Regions from separate parts of the Rhodobacter sp. CZR27 genome, predicted to be linked through region 3. Evidence: riboswitches for the same ligand, from Rfam matches in the RefSeq annotation. Region 3 holds a riboswitch; each other region holds the start of a gene.
What was found. Region 3 has a riboswitch for cobalamin ahead of CK951_RS17325 (energy-coupling factor ABC transporter permease). Riboswitches for the same ligand answer to the same signal wherever they lie in the genome.
Positions count from the first base shown of each region.

Region 1: another riboswitch for cobalamin. It lies ahead of CK951_RS08495 (DUF1636 domain-containing protein); the one in region 3 lies ahead of CK951_RS17325 (energy-coupling factor ABC transporter permease).
Region 2: another riboswitch for cobalamin. It lies ahead of CK951_RS13020 (hypothetical protein); the one in region 3 lies ahead of CK951_RS17325 (energy-coupling factor ABC transporter permease).
Region 4: another riboswitch for cobalamin. It lies ahead of bluB (5,6-dimethylbenzimidazole synthase); the one in region 3 lies ahead of CK951_RS17325 (energy-coupling factor ABC transporter permease).

Region 1 is NZ_CP023548.1:1,747,995-1,755,251, reverse strand. It holds gene CK951_RS08525 (DUF4041 domain-containing protein) at 1-696, shown strand, start outside; gene CK951_RS08520 (NAD(P)/FAD-dependent oxidoreductase) at 1,072-2,250, opposite strand; tRNA gene CK951_RS08515 (tRNA-Gln) at 2,348-2,422, shown strand; tRNA gene CK951_RS08510 (tRNA-Gln) at 2,511-2,585, shown strand; gene cobO (cob(I)yrinic acid a,c-diamide adenosyltransferase) at 2,647-3,252, opposite strand; gene CK951_RS08500 (NnrS family protein) at 3,252-4,475, opposite strand; cobalamin riboswitch at 4,592-4,784, shown strand; gene CK951_RS08495 (DUF1636 domain-containing protein) at 4,884-5,243, shown strand; gene cobW (cobalamin biosynthesis protein CobW) at 5,240-6,277, shown strand; gene cobN (cobaltochelatase subunit CobN) at 6,281-7,257, shown strand, end outside.
Region 2 is NZ_CP023548.1:2,667,010-2,674,266, forward strand. It holds gene CK951_RS13000 (Ppx/GppA family phosphatase) at 1-1,020, shown strand, start outside; gene CK951_RS13005 (GNAT family N-acetyltransferase) at 1,169-1,648, shown strand; gene CK951_RS13010 (molecular chaperone DjiA) at 1,680-2,363, shown strand; gene CK951_RS13015 (endonuclease/exonuclease/phosphatase family protein) at 2,363-3,382, shown strand; cobalamin riboswitch at 3,417-3,620, shown strand; gene CK951_RS13020 (hypothetical protein) at 3,707-4,093, shown strand; gene CK951_RS13025 (propanediol utilization protein) at 4,093-4,938, shown strand; gene cobD (threonine-phosphate decarboxylase CobD) at 4,950-5,912, shown strand; gene pqqE (pyrroloquinoline quinone biosynthesis protein PqqE) at 5,959-7,101, opposite strand; gene pqqD (pyrroloquinoline quinone biosynthesis peptide chaperone PqqD) at 7,101-7,257, opposite strand, start outside.
Region 3 is NZ_CP023549.1:239,236-246,492, reverse strand. It holds gene CK951_RS17335 (acetyl-CoA C-acyltransferase) at 1-319, opposite strand, end outside; gene CK951_RS17330 (cobyrinate a,c-diamide synthase) at 527-1,852, opposite strand; gene CK951_RS17325 (energy-coupling factor ABC transporter permease) at 1,987-2,664, opposite strand; cobalamin riboswitch at 2,712-2,921, opposite strand; gene CK951_RS17320 (hypothetical protein) at 3,184-3,534, shown strand; gene CK951_RS17315 (response regulator transcription factor) at 3,646-4,305, shown strand; gene CK951_RS17310 (HAMP domain-containing sensor histidine kinase) at 4,302-5,618, shown strand; gene CK951_RS17305 (diacylglycerol kinase) at 5,600-5,980, opposite strand; gene CK951_RS17300 (phosphoethanolamine transferase) at 5,991-7,257, opposite strand, start outside.
Region 4 is NZ_CP023549.1:81,667-88,923, reverse strand. It holds gene CK951_RS16605 (sulfotransferase) at 1-110, opposite strand, end outside; gene CK951_RS16600 (hypothetical protein) at 103-474, opposite strand; gene CK951_RS16595 (hypothetical protein) at 490-720, opposite strand; gene CK951_RS16590 (arylsulfotransferase family protein) at 702-2,072, opposite strand; gene CK951_RS16585 (Rrf2 family transcriptional regulator) at 2,838-3,320, opposite strand; gene CK951_RS16580 (hypothetical protein) at 3,482-4,093, shown strand; gene bluB (5,6-dimethylbenzimidazole synthase) at 4,154-4,870, opposite strand; cobalamin riboswitch at 4,915-5,094, opposite strand; gene CK951_RS16570 (hypothetical protein) at 5,329-5,841, shown strand; gene CK951_RS16565 (FGGY-family carbohydrate kinase) at 5,858-7,257, opposite strand, start outside.

The sequences.
Region 1 (7,257 bases), on a different replicon from region 3:
GAGCTGCGGCTGACACACGAATGTCGCGAGCGCCTGAAGGCCGAGAAGGAAGAGCGCGCCGAACTGGCACGGATGGAGCGTGAGGAGAAGAAACTGCTGGCCGAGGCGGAGGCCGCAGAGCGCGCAGAACGAAAATACCAGGAACTCCTCGACAAGGCACGCAAAGAGGCGGAGGCCGGCTCTGCGACCGATGAGATGCGTCGCCGCATCACGGAACTCGAAGCCTCTCTTGCAGAAGCGCACAGCGCGAGCGAGCGGGCTCGCGCCATGGCCGAGATGACGAAGTCCGGCTACGTCTACATCATCTCGAACATCGGCTCCTTCGGCGAGGACGTGGTAAAGATCGGCCTCACCCGCCGCCTGGACCCGGATGACCGGGTGCGAGAACTGGGCGATGCCTCTGTGCCCTTCTCGTTCGACACCCATGCGATGATCTACAGCGACGAGGCGCCGGCCCTCGAAGGAGCGCTTCATCGCGAGTTCGCCGACCGCAGGATCAACATGTCCAACTTCCGGAAAGAGTTCTTCCGCGTGAAGCTCGAGGAGGTCGAAGAAGCCGTCGCTCGCCTGGCGCCGTCCGCCGCCTTCTTCAAGGATCGGGAGGCGCAGGAGTGGCACGAGACCCTCGCCCGCCGCAACCAGGCGCTTCAGGATATGGCCGCACCTGAGCGAGAGGTTCTTCCGGCGTCGCTCTGACCTGCCACGCACGCGGTTGGGAAGCAAGCGGCGCCGCGAACTAGCCCGGCTAGAATGGTCGACACTAACCTGCTGGTCGCGTCAGGCTATGGTCTCCGCACCAAGGACGTATCCGCAAAACTACCGGTCAGCGTCCGACCTGCTCCCAAAACTGCCGCAAAACCACCGGTAGTTTGAAAGAACAGCGTGCGATGCTGCTCCAGACCTCTGTTCGGCAAGCGGCCATCACCACACACACAGTTCCGAGTGTCGCATTCGAAACCTTATAAGATGATCGCGCACACACCAGCCGACTGTGCCGGATGGCGACCTTCGCTTCCCTGCACCTGCACCTGCGCGGGGCACGGGCCAGCCCGGCCACCCGCCCGAACACCCTCAGACCACCTGACCGGCTGCCCAGCCCGATGACCACGCCCACTGGAAGTTGTAGCCGCCGAGCCAGCCGGTGACGTCCACCGCCTCGCCGATGAAATGCAGCCCCGGGATGCTGCGGGCCTGCAGGGTCCGGGCGTCGAGATGATCGGTGTCCACGCCGCCCAGCGTGACCTCGGCGGTGCGGTAGCCTTCGGTGCCGACCGGCCGAAGCTCCCAGGCGCCGACGAGGCTGGCGAGCCTGTCCAGCGTGGCATTCGACTGCGCGCCCAGCGGCCCCTCGATCCCGGCCCGGCCCTCCAGATGCCGTGCGAGGCGCTCCGGCAGGATCTGCGCCAGCACCGTGCGGACCGCGCTCCGGGCCTGCTCGTCGCGGCCGCGTCGCAGCATCTGCAGCACCTCGCTGCCCGGAGCGAGCCGCAGGGTGACCGGCATCCCCTCGCGCCAGTAGGAACTGATCTGGAGAATCGCCGGACCCGACAGGCCGCGATGCGTGAACAGCACGGCCTCGTCGAAGGCCGCCCCGCCCGCCGAGACGCGGGCCGGCACGGCAATGCCCGCCAGCGGCTTCAGCAGGTCCAGCTCCTGCGTCGCGAAGGTCAGCGGGACGAGGCCCGGCCGTGTCTCGACCACCGGCAGGCCGAAGCTTTCGGCCAGGCGATAGCCGTAGCCGCTCGCGCCCATCTTCGGGATGGATTTCCCTCCGGTGGCCACGACGACCGAGGCGGCCGAGACCGCCCCTCGCGAGGTGTCGACGACGAAGCCCCCGCCGTCCCGGCGCACCTCGCCCGGCTCGGTGGACAGCCAGAGCGTCACCCCGGCCTCGCGCATCTGCCGCACCAGCATGTCCACGATCTGCGTGGCGGAGCCGTCGCAGAACAGCTGCCCCAGCGTCTTCTCGTGCCAGGCGATTCCCTCGGCGTCGAGACGGGCGATGAAATCCCACTGCGTGAAGCGCTTCAGCGCCGAGAGTGCAAAGCGCGGGTTCCGCGACAGGAAACGGTCGGGCGCGATGCCGCGGTTGGTGAAATTGCAGCGCCCGCCGCCCGAGATGCGGATCTTCTCGCCCGGCGCGCGGGCATGGTCGATCACCAGCACGCGGCGGCCCCGGCGGCCCGCCTCGATGGCGCAGAACATGCCGGCGGCCCCTGCCCCCAGGATCACGACGTCGGTTTTTTCCATGCGCTTCCATAGCTTGCGGCCAATATCGCGGCAATGCCAGAAATCTGCGGACTGCCCCTTGCAGAGGTCCGGAGGCTTCGCTAAACACCGCCGCAGTTGGGGCGTCGCCAAGCGGTAAGGCAGCGGTTTTTGGTACCGCCATTCGTTGGTTCGAATCCAGCCGCCCCAGCCACTTGCCGGAAGCGATGGCAGCATCGGTTCCGGTGACGACTGCGCTCTTGCGGCTCGGGGGCGCCTTTGCTAGATATCGGCCGCACAGTTGGGGCGTCGCCAAGCGGTAAGGCAGCGGTTTTTGGTACCGCCATTCGTTGGTTCGAATCCAGCCGCCCCAGCCACTTTCCTCAGTCGATACAGCAACCTGCCCGCCGCGGCTGCATGCGCGCCCTTGCGGCGCCGTCAGAACTCCACCCCCGGCTGGCCCTTGATCCCGGCGCGGAACGGATGCTTCACCGCGACCATCTCGGTGACCAGATCGGCCGCCTCGATCAGTTCGGGCTTCGCGTTGCGCCCCGTAAGGACGACATGGGTCATCGGCGGCTTCTCGTCGCGCAGGAAGGCCAGCACCTCGGCCAGGTCCAGATAGTCGTAGCGCAGCGCGATGTTGATCTCGTCCAGCAGGACCATGCGGATCGCAGGATCGCGGATCAGCTCCTTCGCCTTCTCCCAGCCGGCGCGGGCGGCGGCGATGTCGCGCCCGCGGTCCTGCGTCTCCCAGGTGAAGCCCTCGCCCATGGCGTGGAACTGGCAGAGCCCGCCGAACGCGCCGGTCAGCAGACGACGCTCGCCGGTGTCCCAGGCGCCCTTGATGAACTGCACGACGGCGCAGGGCATGCCATGCGCGATGCAGCGCAAGATCATCCCGAAGCCCGAGGAGGACTTGCCCTTGCCCGGCCCGGTATGGACGATGATCAGGCCTTTCTCGCCGGACTTTTCCGCCATCATCCGGTCGCGGGCGGCCTTGATGCGGGCCTTCTTCTCGGCGTGGCGGGTAGCGTCGTCCATCAGCGTATCTCGATCCTGACAAGTTGGGTCTGGGCGCGGGGGCCGGAGAAGACGGGGCGTGCCACCGGGCCGAGCACGGTCGGCAGGTAACCCGCAAGGAAGGACAGCCAGCCAAGGCACCAGAGCGCCGCGGCCAGCGTGACGACATCGGCCGAAGGTGCCAGCGGTGCCGCCAGCCGCAGCAGCGCGGCGCTCCAGATCAGGGCGAAGGCCGCGACCATCGTCGGCCGCGCCCGCAGCGGCCCGCCGTCGCGGGGCGCCGCCGCGCGGGCGGCAAGCGACAGGATCATGCCCGACATGGCGCCCATGGTCAGCGCATGAAGCGCGTCCATCTCCGCCAGCGGCAGCAGGCCGAGCCGCGCGAGGCCCACCAGCACCAGCCCGGCCGCGAGCCAGCCGAAGGTGGCATGCAGCAGCAGGAGCAACAGGTTGCCCCGCGCGTCCCTGCCCCGCCAGCCGGCAAGACGGATGCCCTGCAGGATGCCCGCCGCGATCAGCGCCAGTGCCGAGACGGTTTCTTCCCCGGCGAAGGTCAGCGCCAGAGCCGACCAGAGCAGCCCGAGCGCCGCCCAGCCGAGCGCCGGGCGCGGCGCGGGATCGGCCACCGTCAGCCCGGCCTGCCGCAGCCAGTTCAGCGTGAAGGCCGGCACCATCCGCCCGCCGATGATCGAGATCTTGATCGCGAAGAACATCCAGCCCACGCGGACCATTGTCGCGCTGTCGGGCATCGCCTCGGTGACCGCCGCGCGAAGGTAAAGCGTCTCGGCCAGCCCGAAGGCGAAGATGCCGGCGGCGAAGCCGAGCTTCGGCCAGCGCCGTGCCGCGACCGCCTCGCGCGCAAGCAGGGCGCCGAGCAAGAGAAAGTAGCCCAGCGCCGCCGGCTGGAGCAGCCACAGTGGCAGGCCGGGCCACAGCCCCTCGGCCAGCAGGGCCACCCGCCCGAGCAGCCAGAGCGCCACGAGGGCCATCAGGGGCCGCCCGCTCAGCGGGTCCGCGCCGCGCCAGCTCATCGAGGCGGTCAGGAAGTAGCCCCCCACCGCCGCCGAACCGAGGCCGAACAGCATCTCGTGCCCGTGCCAGAGGCCCGAGGTGCCAAGGACCGGCGTTGAAAGGCCCATCGAGCCGCCCCAGTGCCACCAGACCAGCGCGACCAGCGCCCACAACCCCGCCGCCAGAAACAGCGGCCGATGCGGGGCAAGCCAGATCGAGGATACGGCGGCCATCGGAGTCTCCCGTCGAGCGGCCTTCCTTCTGCCTGCTCGCATCCGGTTTGTGAAGCCCGGCCGCGGCACGCCCGCGCGGGACGGGCGAGCTTCTTGACACGGGCGCCGCTTTGGCCCACCACTCCGCCCGCGCTGGTTCCTGTCATCATGACAGGCGAAGAGGGAATGCCGAGAAGGCAGCCGCCCCCGCGACCGTGACCGGAAAGGTCGCCCAAGCCACTGGCCCCGGGGTCGGGAAGGCGGGCGCCCGCTGGGCCGCAGGCCCTGGATCCGCAAGCCGGGAGACCTGCCCGCGCTGAGACTTACGGGCGGACGGGGTGTTCCGCGGCCGGTGGACCAGGGCGCCTCTTGTCGTCGCGCCCCATTCCCTGGATGCCGCCCCCGATGCCCCCGCACGAGGGACGGCCAATGACCGTGACGCTTCACGTCTGCACCACCTGCCGCGCCGGACGCCCCGTCGCCGAGGGGGAGCCCGTTCCGGGCGCGCTCCTCCACGCGGCCCTCGCCGCGGCAGCCCCGGACGGCGTGCGGGTCGCGCCGGTCGAATGCCTCTCGGCCTGCGCGCAGGGCTGCGCCGTGGCGCTCTCGGCCCCCGGCCGCTGGACCTACGTCTACGGCCGGCTCGACCGGGACCACGCAGCCGAGATCGTCGCCGGGGCCGAGGCCTATGCCGCCGCCCCCGACGGGATCGTGCCCTGGCGCGAGCGGCCCGAGATCTTCCGCAAGCAGTCGCTTGCCCGCATTCCCCCGATCGGAGAGACCCCATGACCGACCTTGCGAAGATCCCCGTCACGGTGATCACCGGCTTTCTCGGCGCCGGAAAGACCACGCTGATACGCCACCTGATGCAGAACGCGGGCGGGCGCCGGCTGGCCGTTCTGGTCAACGAGTTCGGCACCGTGGGCGTGGACGGCGACCTGATCCGCGCCTGCGCCGACGAGAGCTGCCCGGACGAGGCGATCGTGGAGCTTGCGAACGGCTGCCTCTGCTGCACCGTCGCCGACGAGTTCATCCCCACCATCGAAGCGCTGATGGCCCTGCCCCGCCGCCCCGACCACATCCTGATCGAGACCTCGGGCCTTGCGCTGCCCAAACCCCTGCTCAAGGCCTTCGACTGGCCGGCCATCCGCTCGCGCATCACGGTGGACGGGGTGATCGCGCTGGCCGATGCCGAGGCCGTCGCCGCGGGCCGCTTCGCCCCCGACGCCGACGCGGTGGCCGCGCAGGCCATGGCCGAAGGCGCCGATCACGAGACGCCGCTGTCCGAGGTTTTCGAGGATCAACTCGCCTGCGCCGACATCGTGCTCCTGACCAAGGCCGACCTTGCCGGCGAGGCGGGCCTAGCGGCCGCCCGCGCCGTGGTCGAGGCCGAAGCGCCGCGCCCGGTTCCGATTCTCGCAGTGACCGAGGGCACGGTCGATCCGCAGGTGATCCTCGGGATCGGCGCCGCGGCCGAGGATGATCTGGCCGCCCGCCCCTCGCACCATGACGGCGCGGACGACCACGAGCATGACGATTTCGCCTCGACAGTGATCGACCTGCCCGAGATCTCCGATCCCGAGGCACTGGCCGCCGCCATCCGGGCGCTCGCGCGTGAGCGCAACGTCCTGCGCGTCAAGGGCCACGTCGCGGTGGCCGGAAAGCCGATGCGGCTGCTGGTGCAGGCGGTGGGCGAGCGGGTGCGCCACCAGTATGACCGGCCGTGGCCGGGCGAGCGGCTCTCGCGCCTCGTGGTGATCGCCGAGCGTGCCGACATTGACGAGGCCGCGATCCGTCAGGATCTGCTCGCGCGGGTCGCCTGAGCCATGCACGTCGTCTTCCGCGAAAGCCACGGGCTCGAGGAGACCGCAACACCCTTCGATCCGGGCCAGACGCCGGCGGATCTGGTGGTGCTGTCGTTCTCCGACAGCGACCTCGGGGCTTTCGCGGCGGGCTGGCACCGGTCGAAGGGCGGCCTGCCCTCGCTGCGCCTGCTGAACCTCGTGGCGTTGCGGCATCCCCTGTCGATCGACACCTATGCCGAGACGGTGCTGGCCCATGCCAAGGCGATCCTGATCCGGCTGATCGGCGGCGAGAGCTACTGGAGCTACGGTCTGGCCGAGGTGCAGGACCTCTGCCGCCGCCGAGGCATCGCGCTCGCGGTGCTGCCGGCGGACGGGCGCGAGGATCCGGCGCTGGATGCGGTCTCGACGCTGCCGGTCTCGACGCTGCGGCGGCTTTCGGCGCTCTGCGATGCCGGAGGGGCGGTCGCGGCGCAGGCGGCGCTTGCGCAACTGGCGCTGGCGGCGGGACTTTATGCCGGGCCGGTCATGGGCGACAAGCGCGTCCCCGACTGCGGCTGGTACGACCCCGAGCGGGGCGTGATCCCTCAGCCCGAGCCGGGGGGCGTTGTCGTCACCTTCTACCGCAGCTACCTGACCGCCGCCGATACCGCGCCCATCGATGCCCTGATTTTCGCGCTTCGCGAACGGGGGTTCAGCGCCTGCGGCCTCTTTGCCCCCTCGCTCAAGGCGCCGGGCGCGGCGGATTGGATCTCGGCCCAGCTTGCGGTCTTCACGCCGGTGGCGATCGTGAACGCCACGGCCTTCTCGGCGAAAGCCGCCGCCGGTTCGCCGCTCGACGGTCCCGGCTGCCCGGTGTTCCAGGTCGCGCTCTCCACCGCGCGCCGCCGCGACTGGGCTGAGGCCGAGCGCGGCCTGTCGCCGGCCGACCTCGCCATGCATGTCGTGCTGCCGGAAGTCGACGGCCGGATCCTCGCCGGCGTCGTCAGCTTCAAGTCGCC
Region 2 (7,257 bases), on a different replicon from region 3:
GTCGGCCAGCGCGTGACCTCGCCGCTCGGCCCGTTCCGGCTGCAGCAGGTCAAGGGCAGCCAGAAGGACCGTCAGGCCCATATCAGCCGGATCCTGCGCGAACTGAAGGAGACGATCCAGCCCGACCACGACCGGATCTATCTCGTCGGCGGGTCGTGGCGTGTGATCGCGCGCCTCGACATGGAACGGCGCGGCTATCCGCTGACGGTGCTGCACGAATACCGGATGCAGCCGCGCTCGCTGATGGAGACGCTGGACTGGATCGCCGCGGGCGATCTTGCCGCGCTGCGCGTCCGCACCGGCACCTCGCCCGAGCGGATGGAGCTGGTGCCGCTGGCCACCGAGGTGCTGCGCGAGCTGATCCGCATCTTCAAGCCGAAGGAGATCGATGTCTCGGCCTATGGCATCCGCGAGGGGCTGCTTTACGAACAGATGCCGCCGCGCCTGCGGGCCCGCGACCCGCTGATCGAGGCCGCGCGGGTGGCCGAGGCGACCTCGGCCCGGGTGCCCGGCTTCGGCAAGAAACTCTACCAGTTCCTGCTGCCGCTGTTCAGGAACGCCCCGCCCGAGCGGCAGCGGCTGATCCGCGCGGCCTGCCTGCTGCATGACACGACGTGGCGCGCCCATCCCGACTATAGGGCCGAGATGTGCTTTGACAACGCCACGCGGGCGAACCTCGGCGGGCTGGACCACCCCGGGCGGGTGTTCCTCGGGCTGGCGCTGCTGCACCGCTACAAGAACTCGCGCGCCGGTTCTCGGCTGGAACCGCTGTTCCGGCTGCTGACCGAGGATCAGATGCTCGAGGCCGAAGTGCTGGGCAAGGCGATGCGCTTCGGGTCGATGTTCAGCATCGAGGATCCCAGCGCGGCCGGCAGCCTCAAGTTCATGCCGAAGAAGAAGGTGCTGGAACTGTCCCTGACGCCCGAGGGCGCGGGACTTTATGGCGAGGTGGCACAGGCGCGCTTCAAGTCGCTCGCCAATGCGCTGCACGCGACGCCGGTGGTCCGGACAGCGACGTGATGCCGTCGGGTCGCACCGTGCCGTCCATGCCGGAACCAGAGCCCCGCCCGGGTCCGGCTCCGACGCCTCCGCTGGCCGCGCGTCGCCGGTCGTCCGGGCACCGGCGCCCCACCCGGCTTCCGATCCCTGCCCGAGAGTGCCTTCCCGAATGATCCGTCAAGCCACCGAAGCCGACGCCCCCGCCCTGCTGGCGATCTGGAATCCGATCATCCGCGACACGCTGGTGACCTTCAACTCGGCCGAGAAGACCGTGGGTGAGCTTTGCGCGATGATCGCCGAGCGTCCGGCCTTCCTCGTGGCGCAGGACGAGGGCGGTGCGCCACTGGGCTTTGCGACCTATTCCCAGTTTCGCGGCGGCATCGGATACCGCCACACGATGGAGCACACGATCATCCTCGGGCCTGCGGCACGGGGTCGCGGCGTCGGGCGCACGCTGATGGTCGCGCTCGAGGCGCATGCCCGGGCAGGCGGAGCGCACTCGCTGTTCGCGGGCGTCAGCGCGGCCAATCCCGAAGGCCGCGCCTTCCACGCGGCGCTCGGCTACGTCGAGACGGCCATCCTGCCGCAGGTGGGTTTCAAGTTCGGCCGGTGGCTCGACCTCGTCCTGATGCAGAAATTCCTCTCCTGACAGTCCCCGGCGGGGCGGCTATGCTCCGCCCATGTCGATCTGGACCCGCATCACCGCCGCCGTCTCGGCCCTTGCCTCCGGCGAGGGGCTCTGGGGCGTGCTCGACCGGCTGCGCACCCCGCCCGAGCGGTCGGTGGCCTTCACCATCGCCGTGATCGCGCTGGGGGCGAAGATGGCCAAGGCCGACGGGCAGGTCACGCGCAACGAGGTGGCGGCCTTCCGCCAGATCTTCGCCATCCCGCCGGCCGAGGAGGCGAACGCGGCCCGCGTCTTCAACCTTGCCCGTCAGGACGTGGCCGGCTTCGACGCCTATGCCCGCAAGATCAAGGCGATGTTCCGCGACGACGACCGCATCCTCGTGGACCTGCTGGAAGGGCTGTTCCACGTCTCGGTCGCCGACGGCAGGTATCACCCGCGCGAGGATCTGTTCCTCGCCGAGGTTGCCCGGATCTTCGGGCTGGGCGACCGCTGCTTCCGGGCGCTGCGCGCACGCTTCGTGCCCGACGTGCCGCGCGATCCCTATGACGTTCTGGGCGTCGAGCCCGACGCGCCGATCGAGGACATCCGTCTGGCGTGGAAGCAGGCGGTGCGTGACTGCCACCCCGACCGGATGATCGCCCGCGGCGTGCCGGAAGAGGCGGTGAAGCTTGCCGAGCGACGGCTGATCGACATCAACCGCGCCTGGGAGGAGATCAGCGCCCGGCAGGCCGCCTGATGGCCGCGCCCCTGCGCATCGCCACCTACAACGTCGAGTGGTTCAACTCGCTTTTCGACGACCGCGGCCGGCTCCTGCCCGACAACGAGCTTTCCGGCCGCTTCGAGGTCACGCGGCGCAACCAGATCGAGTCGCTCGGCATCGTGTTCAGCGCGCTCGATGCCGATGCGATCATGGTGATCGAAGCGCCGAACCAGGGCTCGCGCCGCTCGACGGTGAAGGCGCTCGAGACCTTCGCGCGCACCTTCGAGCTGAAGGCCTCGCGCGTGGCGATGGGATTTGCGAACCCGACCGAGCAGGAGATCGCGCTGCTCTACAATCCCGACCGGATCGAGGCGCGCCACGATCCGCAGGAAAGCGCCAAGGCGCCGCGGTTCGACGAGGTGTTCCGCTTCGACATCGACGTGGACGCGGCCCCCGAGGCGATCCGGTTCTCGAAGCCGCCGCTGGAGCTGGCGGTTCGCGCGGACGGCCATGCGCTGCGGCTGATCGGCGTCCACGTCAAGTCGAAGGCACCGCGCAACAGCCGCACGCCCGCCGAGACCGTCCGCATCGCGATCGAGAACCGCCGCCAGCAGCTGGCGGAATGCGTCTGGCTGCGCCGCCGGGTGGCTGCCCATCTTGCCCACGGCCAGAGCCTGATCGTGATGGGCGACTTCAACGACGGCCCCGGGCTGGACGAATACGAGCAGTTGTTCGGCCACTCGGGGATCGAGATCGTGATGGGTCTGGATGACGAGCCGAAGTCGCGCCTGCACGAGCCGCATGCCCGGATGGCGCTGACGCAGAAGGTGGGGATCTCGCCGAGTTCGGCCCGGTTCTGGCTGGCGCCGCAGCAGCAGTTCTTCGAGGCGCTGCTCGACTTCATCATGGTCTCGCCCGATCTGGCGGCCAGGAACCCGCGCTGGCGCATCTGGCACCCGCTGAACGACCCCAACTGCCTGAAGATCCCCGAGCTGCAGGAGGCCCTGCTGGCGGCGTCGGATCATTTCCCGGTCACGCTCGACATCGAGCTGTGACCCGCCGCGGGGCCTTGCGCGCCCGGCGGGAAAGGCGGATGCTGCGCGGGACGGTCCCGGGGTTTTCCCCCGGGCGAAGAGGGAATGCGGTGCGGGCTCGGCCCAACTCCGCGACTGCCCCCGCAACTGTAGGCGGCGAGCGCGCCCCATGATGCCCACTGGCCTCGGACAGGCCGGGAAGGGCGGGGCAAGCGAAGACCCGCGAGTCAGGAGACCTGCCGTCGGAAGAGCTGTGGAAACCGGGCGGGGTGTCCCGGGCGCAGGGTGCAGGCGTTCCGGTGCCTTCCCCCTTCGCCTGCCCGTCCAGAAGGCGCGGAGGGCGCAATGATCGTGACGCGGAACGGCCGGACCTACAGCTCGACGCTGTGCCGGCACCTGAACCAGCCCTGCAGGCAGGGGCTTGCCATGATGGAACATCTGGCACAATCGGTCGGACAGGCAGGCGGCGCGATCCAGCCCGGGTTCGAGATGCAGGGCTGCGTCCGGCTCGAGGGCTGCAGCCGGCCCTGCACCGCCCTGTTCCGGGTCACCTCGGCCGAGCTTCATCTGTTCTGCGATCTCGAACCCTCGGACTGGTCGCCGGATCTGCTGCGGCTGGCCGACCTGCTGACCGGGACCGGCAAGGCCGGCTGGCCCGCCCGCCCCATGGCCGAGCCCGCGGCGCTGGTCGTCGCCTCGGCCGCCGAGGCGCCGGGGCTGGCGCTGCACTGATGCCCGAGACGACCGGCGGGATCGCGACCTGCGACGCAGGCCACCGGCAGGTTCGGGTAGCGGGCCACCTGGGAGAGTTCCTGCAGGGCCGGCTCGGCCCGGCGGGGCCGCTGGCCCTGATCACCCTGCCCTGCCCGCCGCTGGCGGCCGAGGCGGTGCGACAGCCCGGCCGGCTCGCGCTGCACCAGCCGGCCGCGCGGGTGCTGTCGCTTCCCCTGCTGCGCCGGCTGCTGGTCTCGGCCGGTGCCGCGCCGACCGGGCGCTTCCGGCTGACGCTTGGGCTGCCTCCGGGCGGGGGCGCCGGGGCCTCGACCGCCGCGAGGGTCGCCGTGCTGCGGGCGGCGGGGATCGGCGATCCCGCCACCCTCGCCCGGGCCTGCCTCGCCTCCGAAGGCGCCAGCGATCCGCTGATGTTCGACCGGCCCGAGCGCCTGCTATGGGCCTCGCGCGAGGGGCGGGTGCTTGCCACGCTGCCGCCGCTGCCGCGGATGGAGATCCTCGGCGGGTTTCTCGGCCCTGCGTGCCGCACCGACCCCACCGACCTGCGCTTTCCCGACGTCTCGGACCTTGTGGAACGCTGGCCGGGCGCGGACCTTCCGACGCTGGCGGGCCTCGCCTCGGCCGCCGCCGGGCGGTGCCTCGCGCTGCGCGGCCCGGCAGACGATCCCACGGCGGCGCTTGCCCAGCGGCTGGGCGCGACGGGCTGGGCCATCGGCCATACCGGCCCGGCCCGCGCCCTGATCTTCGCGCCGGGCACCGTGCCGATCCGCGCCGAAGAGACGTTGCAGGCAGCGGGCTTTTCCCGCATCACCCGTTTCCGGATCGGCGGGCCGTCCCTCGCCTGAGGAGACCTGCAATGCGCGATCACGGCGGCAATCTGGATGCGGCGGCGGCCCGGTTCGGCGGCCGGGTGGACGACTGGCTGGACCTATCGACCGGGATCAACCGCCGCCCCTATCCGATGCCTGCCCTGCCCCCGCGCGCGCTGACCGCGCTGCCCGATGCCGCGGCCCTTGCCGGGCTCGAGTCCGCCGCGCGCGCCGCCTATCGCACGCAGGCGCCGATGCTCTCCGTCGCGGGCGCGCAGGCGGCGATCCAGCTGGTGCCGCGGCTGGCGCCGCCCGGCCTCGCCCGTGTGCTGGCACCGACCTACAACGAACATGCGGCGAGCCTGCGCGCGGCGGGTTGGCGGGTCGAGGAGGTGGGGCATGCGGAGGCCCTCGCCGGAGCCCACCTCGCCGTGGTGGTGAACCCGAACAACCCCGACGGCCGGCAGCACAGCCCCGAAACCCTGCGCGCGTTGCTGCCCCTCGTGGGTCGCCTGCTGGTCGACGAAAGCTTCGGCGATCCGGTGCCGGAGCTGTCGCTGGCGCCCGAGGCGGGTGTTCCCGGCCTGCTGGTGCTGCGTTCGTTCGGCAAGTTCTACGGGCTGGCCGGGCTGCGCCTCGGCTTCGTGCTGGGCGCGGCAGAGGACATCGGTGCGCTGGCGTCCATGGCTGGCCCCTGGTCCGTGTCCGGACCGGCCATTGCCGCCGGCACGGCGGCGCTGGCGGATCGGGCGTGGGCCGAGGCCACCACCGCCCGCCTCGCGGCAGAGACGGAGCGGCTGGACAGACTTGCGCAACGCGCGGGCTGGTCTGTGGAAGGCGGCGCGCACCTCTTCCGGCTCTACTCCACACCCGATGCGGCCCAAGCGCAGGACCGCCTCGCCCGCGCCCGGATCTGGAGCCGGATCTTCCCGTGGTCGGACCTCCTGATCCGCCTGGGCCTGCCGGGAGAGGAGCCGGAGTGGCAGCGACTGGAAGCCGCGCTCGCCTGACGTGCCGCCCTTGGCGCCCCGAGACCGCCGACGAACCGCGCGGCTCTTACGCTTCCGGAGTGCCGCCCGAGAAGTTGCGATAGAGGAACCGCCCGGAGCCCGCCGCCGCCTCGCCATCCGCCAGCGCGAAGATCCGCGCGTGCAGCGGCGACTTCGCACAGGCGGGATCCGTCGCCGCCGCATCGCCTGCCAGTGCGAAGGCTTGGCAGCGACAGCCGCCGAAGTCCTCCTCGGCATGGATGCAGCTTCGGCAGGGCTCCTGCATCCAGGCCGTGCCGCGGTAGCGGTTCAGCGCCTCGGACCGGTGCCAGATCTCGGCCAGCGGCGCGTCGCGCACCGAATCGAAGCGCAGCCCGGTGATCGTCTCGGCCGCGTGGCAGGGCAGCACCTTGCCCGAGGGCGAGATGTTGAAGAACTGCCGCCCCCAGCCACCCATGCAGGTCTTCGGCCGCACGGCGTAATAGTCCGGGATCACGTAGTCGATCGACAGGACCCCCGCGAGCCGCTCGCGCGCCTCATCGACGATCCGCGTCGCCTCGTCGAGCTGCGCGACCGAGGGCATCAGCGCGGCCCGGTTCTTCAGCGCCCAGCCGTAATACTGCACATGCGCCACCTCGAGCCGCTGCGCCCCCATCGCGACGGCCATGTCGAGGATCGCGGGCAGTTCGTCCAGGTTCTGCCGGTGCATCACCGCGTTGAGCGTGAGCGCCAGCCCCGCCTCGCGCACCCATTCCGCCGCCTGCAGCTTCTTCGCGTGGCCGCCACGGTAGCCGCCGACGCGATCCGCGAGCGCGGGCGTCGCGCCCTGCAGGCTGATCTGGACATGGGCGAGGCCCGCATCGGCCAGCTCCGCCACCTTCTCGCGCGTCAGCATCACCGCCGAGGTGATGAGGTTGGAGTAAAGCCCCACGGCTTCCGCATGGGCGACCAGCGCCACCAGATCCTTGCGCACCAGCGGCTCGCCGCCCGAGAAGTGGATCTGCAGGACGCCCAGCTCGGCCAGTTCCGTCATCACCCGCTGCCACTCCGCGGTGGACAGCTCGCGGCTTGCCGCCTCCAGCTCGACCGGGTTCGAGCAATAGGGGCATTGCAGCGGGCAGCGGTGGGTCAGCTCGGCCAGCACCGCCATCGGGATGTCGTGGTCCGAGCGGGCGGCCGGTGCGGGGGCGGTGAAGGCTGCATCGTCCATCAGGCGGCCTCGCGCTCGATCAGGAAACCGCGGTCAGCCAGATCCTGCAGCAGCGCCAGCACCTCGCGCGCGATCACGCCGGGCTCGGCGGTATATTTCGCTTCAAGCTCGGCCGTCAGGCCGGCGATCGACTTCCGTCCGTCGCAATGCTGCAGC
Region 3 (7,257 bases):
CGGCGCGGATCGCGTCATGGGCCAGCATCGTGGCCTTCATCCCGGAGCCGCAGACCTTGTTCAGCGTCGAGCAGGGCACGGCCTCGGGCAGGCCCGCGCCGATGGCCGCCTGCCGTGCCGGGGCCTGACCAAGGCCCGCGGGCAGCACGCAGCCCATCACCACCTCGTCCACCGCCTGCGGCACAAGGCCCGCACGGGTAAGCGCGGCCGAAATGGCGGCCGCGCCAAGATCCACCGCGCTCATCCCCTTCAGCGCCCCCTGGAACGCGCCCATCGGCGTCCGCGCCGCGCCCGCGATCACGATCGGTTCCGTTGTCATCAAGCCCTCCCCTTCCTGCTGACCGGGCGGAAGCCTAATGCAGCCGCGTGCCGCGACGAAACCGGAAAGGCGGCCCGCCGCCGCCGCGTGCCGTAACGTCCAGGCCGGTGCGAAGGGCCGCGGCATGCCGGAGCGCCGGCCTCCCGCGCTGTGGCCCGCATCCGGCGGGCGGGGCAGGGCCGCGATTCCCCGGCGTCGGCGGAAGACCTAGGCCGCCGGTTCCGGCGCGATCAGGTGAAAGAAGCTGCCGGTCACCGTGCCGCGGCGCGAGCCGGTTTCGGGCACCGTCTCGCCTTCCGCGTTGGTCACCCGGGCCAGCGGCTCGTCCGGCTGGGCGAGGATTGACGAATAGTGGAACTCGTGGCCGCGCAGTCGCGCGCCGGCGGCATGGCCCGGCACCGGAGCCAGCAGCTCGGCACAGCGGTAGCCGAGATGCAGCCGCCGCCGCTCGAAGCTGGTGACGAGGCCGAGCAGCCCGGTCATCGAATGCCGGACGCCGGCCGCATCCACCAGCGCCTCGCCCAGCACCATGTAGCCGCCGCATTCGCCGTGAACGGGCCCGGTTTCCGCGTGACGCCGAAGGCCCGCGCGGAACCGTGCCGCCGTGGCAAGCCGGCCGGCGTGCAGTTCGGGATAGCCGCCCGGCAGCCAGACCAGATCGGCCTCCGGCGGCGCCTCGTCGGCCAGCGGCGAGAAGGGCAGGATCTCGGCCCCGGCGCGGCGCCAGCCTTCCAGCAGATGCGGATAGGTGAAGGAAAAGGCCGCATCCGAGGCCAGGGCGATGCGCTGCGCGGGCGGCCCCGGCAGCGGTCCCGGCGCCGTCGTTGTCGTGGAGCGGGCCGCGGCACGGATCGCCGCAAGATCGGCGTGATCGCGCAGGAGCGCGGCAAAGCGCAGGATGGCGCCCTCGAGGTCGGGATGTTCGCCCGCCTGGACCAGTCCCAGGTGACGCTCGGGCAGCGCGAGGTCACGGCGGCGGGGCAGGGCGCCCAGCACCGGCAGGCCGAGCCGCTCCATCTCGCGCCGGATCATCACCTCGTGCCGCGCCGAGGCGATGTTGTTGAGGATCACGCCCGCGAAGGGCGGCGCGTCGGGATGGCGCGCGAAGCCGAGCGCGGTCGCCGCGGCCGATTGCGCCTGACCGGCCGCATCCAGCACCAGCACCACCGGCCAGCCGAAGCGGGCCGCGATCTCGGCCGCCGCGCCGCGCCCGGTGACACCCGGCGCCGAAGTGCCGTCATAAAGGCCCATCGAGCCCTCGGCGAGGGCCAGATCCGCGCCTGCCGCCTCGGCGGCCAGGCCCGCCAGAAGCGCCGGCGACATCGCCCAGCCGTCGAGGTTGAACGAGGGGCGTCCCGCCGCCACGCGATGGAAGGCGGGGTCGATGTAGTCGGGTCCGTTCTTGAAGGGCTGCACGCCCAGGCCTTCGTCTCGGAAGGCGCGCAGAAGCCCCAGCGTCACCGTAGTCTTGCCCGAGCCCGAGCCCGGAGCGCCGATCATCAGCCCCGGCGGCAGGGAGTGAGCTTCCAGCATCATGAAGTCTCCGTGCCGGGCCGAGGCAGGCGGGCCATCCGGTCGGTTGCGAGAAGGAGCGGCGGGGGTGGCGCGGGTCAATCCCCTGCGGGGAAGGGCGGGCGCGGCCCGGCGGCCGCGCCCGCGCCCCGGCGTCAGGCCGCCTGATGCAGGCGGGGCGTGAACAGGCCCGCCGGCATACGGCCGCGCGCAGCCTTGGCCGCCGCCAGCACCGCAAGGTCGGTCAGCGGCTCGATCAGGACGACCAGCATGTAGGCGCTGCCGAAGGTTGCGACCGAAGCCACGCTCGCGGCGCCGAAGCCCTGGCCGAGGAAGGCCCAGAAGGCGACCCAGGCCACCACGCCGCCCTGATAGGCGGTGGAAAGCGCCAGCGCCTGCCCGTAGTCGAGGTCCACATAGGGCCGGTGCGCCGGGATGATCCGGTCGGCCAGCGCCTTGACCGCGAAGAGCGGAACCAGAAGCGTCGTGATGTTCATGCCGAATTGCGGCAGGTCGAAGGGCGCGAAGAACAGCCCCTGCACGAGCAGGCCGGCGGTCAGGCCGAAGGCGGCCGGCGCCGCCCCGAGGATCAGGAACAGCGTCGAGCCGAGGATGAAGTGCACCTCGGACACGCCCACCGGGTAATGCGGCAGGATCTGGAAGAAGGTGAAGACGCAGGCCGCGGCGATGAGGCTGCGCACCGCGAGCGAGGCCAGGCCCTTCTCGCGGATGGTCTCGGCGGCAAGCTTCAGCGTGTAGCCTCCGGCCGTCACCGCGGTGGCATAGCCTACGGCGAGTTTTGCTCCGGTCACGAGACCGGGTTCGATATGCATGTGGTCCTCCTAGCCGTCATCCCCGACGGCGCATGGGGTGGGTCCGGTTGCCCGGCGAAAGCGACGGCAGGTCTCCTGACTCGCGGGTCACAGCCCTCCCCGAACCTTCCCGGCCATCGGCCAGTGGCGTCTTCGGAGGCGGCTCGCCGCTCACAGTTGCGGGGGCAGTCGCGGATTCGGGCTGTCACCCCCTCACCGCGTTCCCTTTTCATCCCTTGGCCTTGCGGCGGTCGGGAACCGTCAGGGCAGGGCGTGACAGATCGCGGCACCCGCGTCAACTTTCTGCATGTCGCGCGGCCGGAACCTGCCCCTCCTGTTGCGCAAGCACCCGCCCGGCGGGCGTTGCGCCGCGCGTCTGTCGCCGCCGCGCTTGCGCGGAGCGGTGGTGCGCCATCATCCCGCCTGCTGCATAGCGGGACTGCAGCCGCGCGCATGGACAGTGCTGCGCCGCAGCATTAGGTCCTTGCCGACACATGATCCGGCCGATCCGGCCGCCTCCCGTTCTGGACAGGTCCCGATATGAAAACGATTCTCTCCCTATCCCTCGCCGCGCTGACACTGGCCGCCGCCGCCTCGGCCGAAGAGGTCACGCTGACCGCGCCGCTGCAGGCGGGCAGCCTGCACACCGGCGCGCTCGACATGGCGGCCTATCGCACCGATCTGGCCGATGGCGGGATCGAGGTGACCGCGGCCTTCCGCGCCCGCTCGCCCTCGGCCGAGCCGCAGGTGGTGAAGATGCGGCTCGAGGATCGGGACTCCGTCCACTTCTCGCTGCCGTTCGAACAGCGCACCATCTACACCTTCGCCCGCACGGGCGGGACGGTGCGGATCTCGGCCGAGGCGCTGCCGATCACGCTGGCCTCGAAGTGAAAGCCGGCGCCCGGGCGCCCACGGGTCCCGGGCCGCGCGCCCCGCGCTTGACGCCTGCCCCCGCCGCACCGCATGGAAGATGCGGGCAGGGCAAGGGCCGGCGGAGATCCGATGCGCATCCTACTGGTAGAGGACGACGCGGGGCTGGGCGGGGCGATCCGCGACCAGCTTGCGGCCGAGGGCCATGCGGCCGATCTCGTGGCCTCGGTCGAGGATGCGCTTGCCTCGGTCGAGACGGCCAGCTTCGATCTCGTGCTGCTTGACCTGACCCTGCCCGACGGCAGCGGCATCGACTTCCTGCGCCGGCTCCGGGCGCGCGGGCTGGGGATGCCGGTGATCATCCTGACCGCGCGCGACCGCATTACCGAGCGGATCGAGGGCCTGAACGCCGGCGCCGACGACTACATGGTCAAGCCGTTCGACCTGTCCGAACTGTCGGCGCGCATCGGTGCCGTGGCTCGGCGCTATGCCGGCAACCCCAATCCGAGGCTGATGATCGGCCCGCTCGAGGTCGATGTCGCCGGGCGCAGCATCGAGGGACCCGATGGCCCGGTCGTCCTCAGCCATCGGGAATGGGCGATCCTGGACGCCCTGCTGCACCGGCCGAACTCGATCGTGTCCAAGGCGCAGCTCGAGGAGACGCTCTACAACTTCGATGCCGAGGTCGAGAGCAACACGATCGAGGTCTATGTCAGCCGGCTGCGCAAGAAGCTGGGCCGCGACCGGATCGAGACGCAGCGCGGGCTGGGCTACCGGCTGGTGCGGCGATGAGGCGGGCGCGCAGCCTGCGCCGCGACCTCGCGCTCAGCCTTTCGGCCGGCATCGTGCTGCTCTGGACGGCGGCGACGCTGCTGGCGATCCACTACATGCGCGAGGAACTGGACGAGCTGTTCGACAGTGCGCTGCAGGAGACGGCCGAGCGGCTGCTGCCGCTGGCGGTGGCCGGCGACCGTCTGGCCAGCGCGGTGGAGCCCGAGCCGGTCGCGCGCGCGGGTGATCACGAGGAAGGCCTGACCTTCGTCATCCGCGACGCCTCCGGCACCACGGTGCTCTGGTCGCAGGGGGCCTCGGCCGTTACCTTCGCGGACCCCTTGCCGCCGGGGTTCCGGACCGGACCGGACCACCGGATCTATTCGGCCCAGGATGCCAGCGGCCAGTGGACGATCGAGATTGCGGAGCCGCTGGAGAACCGCCGCGAGGCGGTGGAGGAGACGCTGATCGCCTTCGTGGTGCCGCTCCTGCTGATCCTGCCCATCACCCTTGCGCTGGTGGCCTGGCGCACCCGCGTGGGTCTGGCCCGGTTGCGCGACCTCTCGCGCGAGGTGCAGGGGCGGGACGAGACCGACCTGCGCCCGCTCGGCACAAGGTCGCTCCAGGTCGAGTTGCTGCCGATCCGGGACGCCGTGGATCGCCTGATGGCGCGCCTTGGCCGCGCCCTCGATGCCGAACGCAGCTTCACCGCCAATGCGGCGCACGAGTTGCGCACGCCCGTCGCAGCCGCCCTTGCCCAGACCCAGCGGCTGGTGGCCGAGGCGCCCGAGTCGCTTCGGCCCCGGGCCGAGGGGCTGGAGGCCGAACTTAAGCGTCTGGCGCGGCTTTCCGAAAAGCTGCTGCAGCTCTCCCGCGCCGAGGGGGCGGGGGTGCTGGCGCCCGAGGCGAGGGATCTTGCCCCCCTGCTCCACATGGTGGTCGAGGACTTCCGCCACGCACCCGAGGGGTGGCGGATCCGCCTCGAGGCAGGCCCGCTCGTCTCGCATCTCGATCCGGACGCCTTCGCGATCCTCGCGCGCAACCTGATCGAGAATGCTCTGGCCCATGGCGACGGGCCGGTGGAGGTGACGCTGGGTCCCGACGGCCTTGCCGTCACCAACGACTGCCGCCCGATCCCGGCCGGGATTCTGTCACGGCTGGCGACCCGGTTCGAGCGCGGCCGGACCCACGGCAAGGGGTCCGGGCTGGGCCTTGCCATCGCCAGCGGCATCGTGAACGGCGCGGGCTGGCAGCTGCGCCTTGCCTCGCCCGTTCCGGGGCGCGACGGGGGATTTCAGGCGCGGGCCGTTCCGCCTCAGGACAGCACGGCATAGCCGAGGAAGACCAGGTTCGCCGCGATCAGGCAGAGCACGGCCAGCGAGCCCAGGTCCTTGGCATCCCGCGCGAATTCGGCCCAGCCGGGCGACAGATGATCGACGATCACCTCGATCGCGGTGTTCAGCGCCTCGACCGCGACGAGCATCAGGAAGAGGAGCACGGCCACGACGATCTCGCCCGGCCCGGCGCGGGTGCCGAGCAGCAGGGCCAGCCCGGCAGCCCCGGCGAGACCCTCGTGGCGGAAAGCGGTTTCGTGCGACAGCCGGCGCAGCCCGCCGAACGAGTGGCTGGCCGCCGCCAGCAGATGCGCGGGGCCGTCGACCCGGCCCGGCCGGGGAATGTCGATGCGATCGGTCATGGCAACTCCTTCAGGCGGCCGGGTGGTGGCAGGCCGAGACGCGGTCGAGACCGGCATCGCGGACGCGGGTGTCGACGTCCATCAGGCCCAGCAGGGTATGGAACAGGTTGTCATGGCTCGCCGGCGCCTCGGCCGCGGCGCGCAGGCAGGCTTCGTCCAGCTGCATGGTGCGGCGGAACGCGTCTGACAGCCACATCGCCATGGGAACCCGCGTCTGGGTGTCCGGCGCCATGAACCACGGCGCGCCGTGCAGGTAGAGCCCGTTCTCGCCCAGCGACTCGCCATGGTCCGAGACATAGACGAGCGCTGGGATCACCCGCTGCTGCGCGGCAAGCATGTCGATCATTCCCGCAAGCACATGGTCGGTGAAGGCCACGGTGTTGTCATAGGCGTTGCGGATCTCCTCGTCGGTGCAATCCGAGAATTCGGCGCTGTGGCAGGCGGGCTGGAACCGCTCGAAGGCGCGCGGGTAGCGTAGGTGATAGGCCGGGCCGTGGCTGCCGATCTGGTGAAGCACCAGCACCGTGTCGCGGTCGATGCCGGCGATCTTCCGCTTCAGCAGGTCGAGAAAGACCGCATCGGTGCATTCCCCCTCGCCGCAGGCGGCCGGATCGGCGGGGACCCTCGCCGAGGTCACCCGTGCCGCGATGTCCTTGTCGCCGGTGTTGTTGTCGTGCCACTCGACGGCCACGCCGGCATGGGACAGCACGTCGAGCAGGTTCTCGGTGGCAAGGCCCTTTTCCTGGCTGTAGTCGCGGCGCGGCAGGACCGAGAACATGCAGGGCATGGAAACCGCCGTGGCGGTGCCGCAGCTTTCGACCTGCGGGAAGTTCACGACGCCCCGGGCGCGCAACTCCGGCGTGGTGTCCCGCGCATAGCCGTTCAGGCCCCAGTTCTGCGCGCGCACGGTTTCACCCACCACGAGGACCGTCAGGACCGGCTTCTCGGCTGCGGCGAGGCGCGCACCCTTGTGCGCGTCGAGGCCAAGGGGCGCCGCCGTGACCTCGCGCGTGCGCAGCACGAGCCTGGCATAGCGCACTGCCGCGCCCAGCGGCGCGGCCGGCTGCCAGGCGGCGACCAGTTCCTTCCGTTCGCGAAGAACGGCCGAGAAGTCCTTGAAGTTGATGGCAAGCAGCCCCGCTCCCAATGCAACGCACAGGACCGGGGCCGCGACCCACCGCGACAGGGCCTGCCAGCGCGGCAGGCGGCGGACCGGCATGCGCCACACCAGCGCCGCCGGCAGCAGTCCGAACAGCAGCAGGTGCAGAAGGAAGCCA
Region 4 (7,257 bases), 160 kb from region 3:
GGGGCGATGCGGGCCGACCTCTGGTCGAGGTCGAAGCTCAGTTCGGCGATCGGGCCGACCTGCAGCGCCGCGCGGTGCAGCAGCCGGTCGAGCAGGCGGTAGTCACCCATGGACGACCCTCCGCCGCAGCAGGACATAGGCCGTCGCGGCGATCAGGCTGAAGGCCAGGCCGACCGGTCCGATCAGGAAGTCGCCGAACCCCGCGGACAGCCGGTCGAGCGCCAGCACCAGCCCGGCCGCCAGCCCGAAGACGAGGGCGAGCAGCAGGCCGATCTTGGCCGACGACAGGAAGGTGCGGCGCGCATGGATCGCCATCGCCTTCTCCTTCCAGTGATCCGACACATGCCGCGCCCGGACGATCCCCAGCGCGCGGCTGGAGGATCGCTGCAACCGGCGCAGCGGGGGCAGGAAGGGCAGCCGAAGCGCCACCTCGACCAGAACGATGCAGAGCACCGCGGTAAGCAGCCAGTTCACCGGCAGCACCGCGCGTCAGAGCCGCCGCGCATCCTGAGACGTGACGGTCCGCTGGCTGGCCTTGCGCTTTCGCACCACGCGCTTGACCGGATACCAGAGCAGGGCAAGGAAGGCCATCACGACCGAAGCGAGGATGCCGAGCACGACCGCGACGGTTCCCGCCCCGACGCCGGGACCGATATAGGCATGGGCAGGCAGCACCGAGGCGGTAAGAAGGACGGCGGCGGTCATTGCGAGACGGTGCATGGCATCAATTCCTCTGTGAAGTAATCGGAGGGCAGCCACCTCATTTCGGAGATGACGTAGAACAGGCTCTCGTCGCCGGGCTTGTGGTTGAGAACCTCGAGGACGGGGTGGCCTTCGGCATCCGTTTCAAAGGCGCGGCCCTGCTGGGTGCTCGAGACGACGGTGCCGCCGTTCTCCAGCGTCTGGTGCTTCCCCCGGATGCGGGTGAAGAAGTTCATCTTCTGCCCGTCCAGCTTGACGGTCGCGTCATAGGTCACGGGGTCGATGCGCTTGATGGCGCTGGCATCGCGGCTCATGCGGTTGTCCAGCACGCTGATCGTGCCATCCGGCAGCCAGTCGGGATCGTGCTGGCGCTGCGTCGCGCCCACCCGCCACCACTTGATCTGCAGCGTGTCGGGGTCGAGCACGAAGACCAGGTTGAGCGATCGGGCGCTGATGAGCAGGTCGCCGGCCTCGAAGCCCGGGAAGGCCGCGGCCAGTGCGGCCGGCAGCGGCTCGGCATCGTTGAAGTGAAACGGATCGTAAAGCCACTCGCCCGTGACGTTCCGCTGGTTCTGATCCGGATCGTTCTCGTCGTAGATCCGAAGCCCGAGGATGTCGATCATCGGGTTGCGTGCGATGATGTCCTCGACCGCGATCTGGCGCAGCACGCGGCCGTCCTCGACCGAGACCTCGGCCAGCACGGTCCAGTCGCTGAAGGTCCAGACGGTGCCCGCCTCCTCGTGCTGCGCGACCGAATGGTGGAAGTTCCCCGGCGTCGTCCAGAGCCGTCCGCCGCAGGCGTCGAAGCGCTGCAGCGAGATGCTGCCGTCGAAGGTGAAGATCAGCGAGCCGTCGCGCAGGATCTCGACCCCGTGGACGAACTTGCGCGCGGTCTCGCGCGGCTCCTGTCCGCCCACGGCGATCTCGTCCAGCATCCAGCTGCGCTCGACCTTCAGGTCGGGCGAGAGCAGGAGCGCCGCGTTGCGGATCTCGCCGTTGATCTCGAAGGCGCCCGCGATCAGCCGCCGGCCGGGCACCATCCGGTCGTGGTCGGCGCGGACCAGTAGGCCGGGGATGTCGAGATCGGGGCCGGAGTCGATGGGCACGAAACCGGTGGTGTCGATGCCCGGATCGCGCGGCAGGCCGAGCGCCTCGTCCTCATATTCGCCCCGCGCCTGGCTGGCGAGTTGGAGCAGCACATCCTTGGTCGTCGTCGGAAACGAGGCGATGGCGACGGCGGCCCGCCCCGCCGCACCCGCGCTGTCGCTGCCGTAGACGGTGGCCTTCACCGCCCAGCCGAATGCCACCGTGAGAAGAAGCCACACGAGAACCAGAAACAGCACAAGCCAAAGCGGTACGGTTCGATCCATTGCTCAAATCCTGTCCCGAGGCGAAAGCGGCTCGGCCTCGCCCCAAGTGGCACGTGTGAGAAGAATTATTTCGTCCAAGCTAAACAAAACCTCCGGTTGCTGTCAAACAACCAGAGATAGCTTTAGGGGATGGCGGGGTGATTTTCCTGAAACGGGAAGGCATTGCCCTCGGCATCTTCTCGCTGTGAGAGTTCGCGTGGCAATACGCAGGCTGGGGCTGGGTGAATTCGCCCCGGCCCTGTCCGCTCGTGCCGGCGGCGGTGGTCCCGTGCCAGCCGTTTCGCGGGCACCGCTGGGCAACAGCGTCCGGCGGCCGGGAGTTCCCCGGCCGCCGCGATTTTTTCCCATCCGCGGCTCAGCCTTGCCCGGTCAGGCGTTCATGCGCCGATCATGAGGTGATGAACTTTCGGACGAACTCGGTTCTGGGGCGGGCGCGGATCTCGGCGGGCTTTCCGAACTGCAGCGCGGTCGGCGCAATGCCCGCGGCGGCTGTAATCGGTGCAAGCAACGGAGAAGGTCTACGTCGGGCCCTTGGTCAGGAGAAGCGGATCACACAACGGCAGAAGAAGCGGGGTGGACCCCATGTTAATGATGGCGATACAGCCTGTTGCCGACCGTTCTTCAGGTTCCATGGGAACCGGAAGCGGGGAGGAGCATCCCGCTCATGCCAGTTCCGCCCGGTGTCGCAGGGCTGGGACTGGCCATCGACGGCGCGCCGACTGAGCCGGCAAGCAGACGGCGCTTAGCGTGAGCGGCAGCCTGCGCTCACTCGGGGCTGGCGCTGGAAGCGGCGGAAGTGGGGGCCGAGAGCAACTGCTCCGCCGCAGCCGGTGTGCCGACCAGATCCGCAAGCGTCAGCGAGTCGATCAGCACGAGGTAGGACCAGAACACCTCGGCGAAAAGCTTGCGGATCCGGCACGAAGCCTCGTCCTTGCAATCGTCGCAGGGCTGGTAGGACCGGCGCGAGAGGCAGGGCAACGGGGCGATCGGTCCGTCGATCATGCGCAGCAGATCGCTCAGCGGAATTCTGGCAGGATCCTTGATCAGCATGTAGCCGCCCGCCCGGCCCCGCATGCTGGCGATGAAGCCCGCATTGCGGATGTCGAGCAGGATGTGCTCGAGAAAGCGCTTGGGCGTGCCGGATCTTGCAGCGATATCCTCGATCCGCAGGGGGCGGCGCTCGCCGGCTCGCTCCTCGGCCAGCACCATCAGCGCCTTCAGCGCGTATTTCATCTTTTGCGTGATCATCGGACCAGCCTAGAGACGCATCCCCCTCAAGGCAAGCGGCACGACCTGAACGCCGTGCAGGCATTGGCTTTTCGCGCGAACCACCACGCGGCTCCGGCGCCGGGTCTTGATCGCCCGGGGCCGCTGCGGTTGACTGGCGAGGGCGGGATGCGGAGGGCGGCATGCATCGGCAGAACCGGGTCGATCCCTTCGGCGGGCTGCAGGCGGTGGCCGCTCGCGGCAGCCTCATGGGGAACCGCGGCATCCTGCACGACCCGACCGGAGGCATCCGGCGCACCCACGCCCACCGGAGCTGGGTGACCTGCCGCCTCGACTTCCGCGGCCGCAAGCAACAGGTCATGGCGCCCGGGGCCTACACACAGCTGTTCTTTCTCGACGAGGCCACGGCATTTGCCGCTGGCCACCGTCCCTGCGGCGAGTGCCGGCGCGACCGCTACCGGGACTTCTGCGCGGCCTGGTGTGCCGTTCATGGCGACGCCGAACCGGGCCGGTCGCTGCCGCAGACCATCGACCGCCAACTCCATCAGGCACGGATCGGCCGGAACGGGGTCAAGATCACCTTCGCGGCCCGGCCGGGGGAGCTTCCCGAGGGCACGATCTTCGCAGCCGCAGGCAGGCCGGTGCTCGTCTGGAACGACAGCCTGTTCGACTGGTCCTTCGACGGCTACACGCGCCGCAGGTCGCCCGTGCCGCCGGAGGTCGATGTTCTCACGCCCGCCCCGATCGTCGCGCTGCTCCGCCGCGGCTGGTTGCCCGGGGCCGCGCCGGAGTGACCGGGAGGAAGCGCGCAGCCAACCGGAGCGGGCGGCGCCCGCCCGCTCCGGTCGCGGCCGTCAGCCGAGGCTGCCGGCCTTCGCGTCGTCCCAGCCTTCGTCCATCAGCAGCGCGTCCAGATCGAGCCGCTGGCGCCACCCCTTCAGCGCAAGCTCGGGCGCGGTGTAGAAGCGGTCCACATGGCCGATGCAGAGATAGGCCACGATGCGCACCCGCTCGGGGATGTTCAGCAGGCTGCGCAACTCCTCCTCGCGGTAGATGCTGACCCAGCCGACGCCGAGGCCTTCGGCGCGGGCGGCCAGCCACAGGTTCTGCACCGCGCAGACCGTGGAATAGAGATCCATCTCGGCGTTGTGCGTCCGGCCCAGCACCACCGGGCCGCAGCGGTCGCGGTCGCAGGTGACGACGATGTTCAGCGGCGCCTTGCGGATCCCCTCCAGCTTCAGCGACCGGTAGGTGTCGCGCTTTTCGGTGGGGAAAAGTTCCGCGGCCTCGGCATTGGCGCGCAGGAAGGCCGCGTGCACGGCCGCGCGACGCTCGGCATCGCGGATCAGGATGAAGTTCCAGGGCTGCATGAAGCCGACCGAGGGCGCGAGATGCGCGGCCTCGAGCACCCGGCGCAACATCGCAGGATCGATCGGATCGGGCAGGAACTCGTCGCGCACGTCGCGGCGCTCGGCGATGATGTCGTAGAGCGCCTGCCGCTCGGCATCGCCGAAGCGGCGGGCGGGAAGGGGTTGAACCCCGGCGGTGGGGTCGGAAGAAGAGGGCGGCATGATGTCCGGGCCTTTCGCATGACGATCCCGCCGCCGTCCACGCGGCAGGAACTTCTTCGCCGGGCCGGTCTTCTGGCTTCGGTTCACCTGCCCACAAGCGCCTTCCCGGTTGCCCGGTGGCATGGTGCCTGCGGCATCCCCGTCACAGCGGCGGGCCCGCGCCGGAATTACACCGGCTTCCCGATTCTCCGCCTCTCGGCGGCACCCGGCGGAAGAAAGGCAGATCAGATCGGACCGGCGAAGGCAATCCGCTGACGTTGCGCGGCTGACCGCGGCTTGGCCGGTCGCGCGGACCGGGCGCCGAATTGATGGGCAAAGCCTGCCGCCTTCCTGCATCGCCTGCGGCGAAATGCCCGAAGATCTTGGCGCCACCCCCTGCAACAGCGATCTCTGAGGGGCTATAGTCCGGGCGGGCGATCCCGCCATGCGCCCGGCTGCCAGAGTGACGAGGGTTCGTGATGCAGAGTGAGGCCGTGACAGACCTGCACCCCCGGCCCGGGATGCCCGGAGGTGGGAGGCCGCAGCCCCCGCATCCGATGGTGCCCCCGCCGCCCGCGCATTGGCTGACCGAGGATGAGGTGCCACCGGCCCAGACCGTGGCCCTCCGGCTGGCCGCCTATCTGGCCGAGGGCCTGGCCCGCTACCGCGCGCAGGTCTGTCTGGCCGCCGATGCGCCCGCGACGCTGCCGATGGACCGGATGACGATCACCATCGCGCCCACGGCCGAGCGCGAACTGCATCTCGTGCTGTTCCTGCCCGGGCAGGATTCGCTGCGACTGGACCTGATCGACCTCGGCATCTACCGCCTGCTCGGATCGGGTCTGCCGATGCCCGAGGGCGGCCTGCGCCTGATCCCGATTCCCGCCTTCTCGCGGGTGCAGGCGGCGGGGCCGTTCCTGCGCAAGGACGTGGTCTACCGGATCGCGCCGCTCGACGGTCCCTGGCCCGAAGGCGAGGCGATGGGCGGCTGAGGCGCCGCCCGCGAGCCTAGTCCCGGGCCGCCCGCGCCGCGGCCTGAAGCGCCAGAAAGGCCGCATGCCGGCGGTCGTGCAGGGCCGCAAGCTCGCCGCCGACCGGCTCGTAGACCTGAGCCGTCCGCGACATGCGCTGCATGGCGACCCTCATGTCGGGTGCCAGCCCGGCGGCCACCGCACCAAGGATCGCCGAGCCGAGCAGCACCGGTTCGGCCTCGGCGCTCGCGACCACTGGCTTTCCGGTCACGTCGGCGATCAGCTGGCGCACAACGTCAAGCTGTCCCGCCCCGCCGCTGATCGCGATGCGCTCGATGCCGGCGCCTGCCTTCTCCTGCGTCTCGAGGATCTGGCGCAGGCCATGTGCGATGCCGCAGATCCCCGCCACGTAGAGCGCGACGAGGCTTTCCAGGTCCCGCTCCATCCCGAGGCCCGCGATCACGGCGCGGGCGTGGGGATCCGCGAAGGGCGCGCGGTTGCCGAGGAACTCGGGCACGACGTGCAGCCCTGCTGCGCGGGTGACGACATGCGAGAGCGACTCGAGCCCCTCCGCCGCCTGCGTCGCGAGGAAGACCGGCAACGGCTGGCCGGCCGCCCTTGCCGCCCGCGCAGCCTCTGCCGCGGCGGGATGGAACGACAGCAGTTGCTCGATAGCGGCGCCCGCGGCGGACTGGCCGCCCTCGTTCAGCCACATGCCGGGGACCATGGCCGACTGGTAGGGGCCCCAGACGCCGGGAACGAACACCGGCTCGCGCGTCGTGGTCATCGTGCAGGAGGAGGTGCCGAAGACATAGGCGAGGTCGCGCTCGGGCGTGCCCTCGGCGCCCACCGTTCCGATGCCGCCGGCATGGGCGTCGATCAGCCCCGCGCCGACCGGCGTGCCGGTGACAAGACCCAGGTCCGCCGCGGCCTGCGGCGTGAGCCCGGTGCCGAGCGGCGTTCCCGGCTCCACCACACGCGCTCCGATGCGCGAGAACTCCTCGTCGGCCAGCACGCCCAGACCCACCTGCCGGAAATAGTCCGGATCCCAGCGGCGTTCATGCGCAAGATACGTCCACTTGCAGGTAACGGTGCAGGTCGAGCGCGCCAGATCCCCCGTCGCCCGCCAGCCAAGGTAATCGGCCAGGTCGAAGAATTGCCATGCCGCATCGAAGATTGCAGGCCGATGTTCACGCAACCACAGAAGTTTCGGCGTCTCCATCTCGGGCGAGATGCGCCCGCCGACATAGCGCAGCACCGGATGGCCCATCGCATTGATCCGCTCGGCCTGATCGACGGCGCGGTGATCCATCCAGACGATGATGTTGCGCTCGGCGTCCTCGCTGGGACCGACGGGCAGGGGCGCCCCGCCTTCACCCACGACCACCAGCGAGCAGGTGGCGTCGAAGCCGACGCCTGCCACCGCCTCGGGCGCAA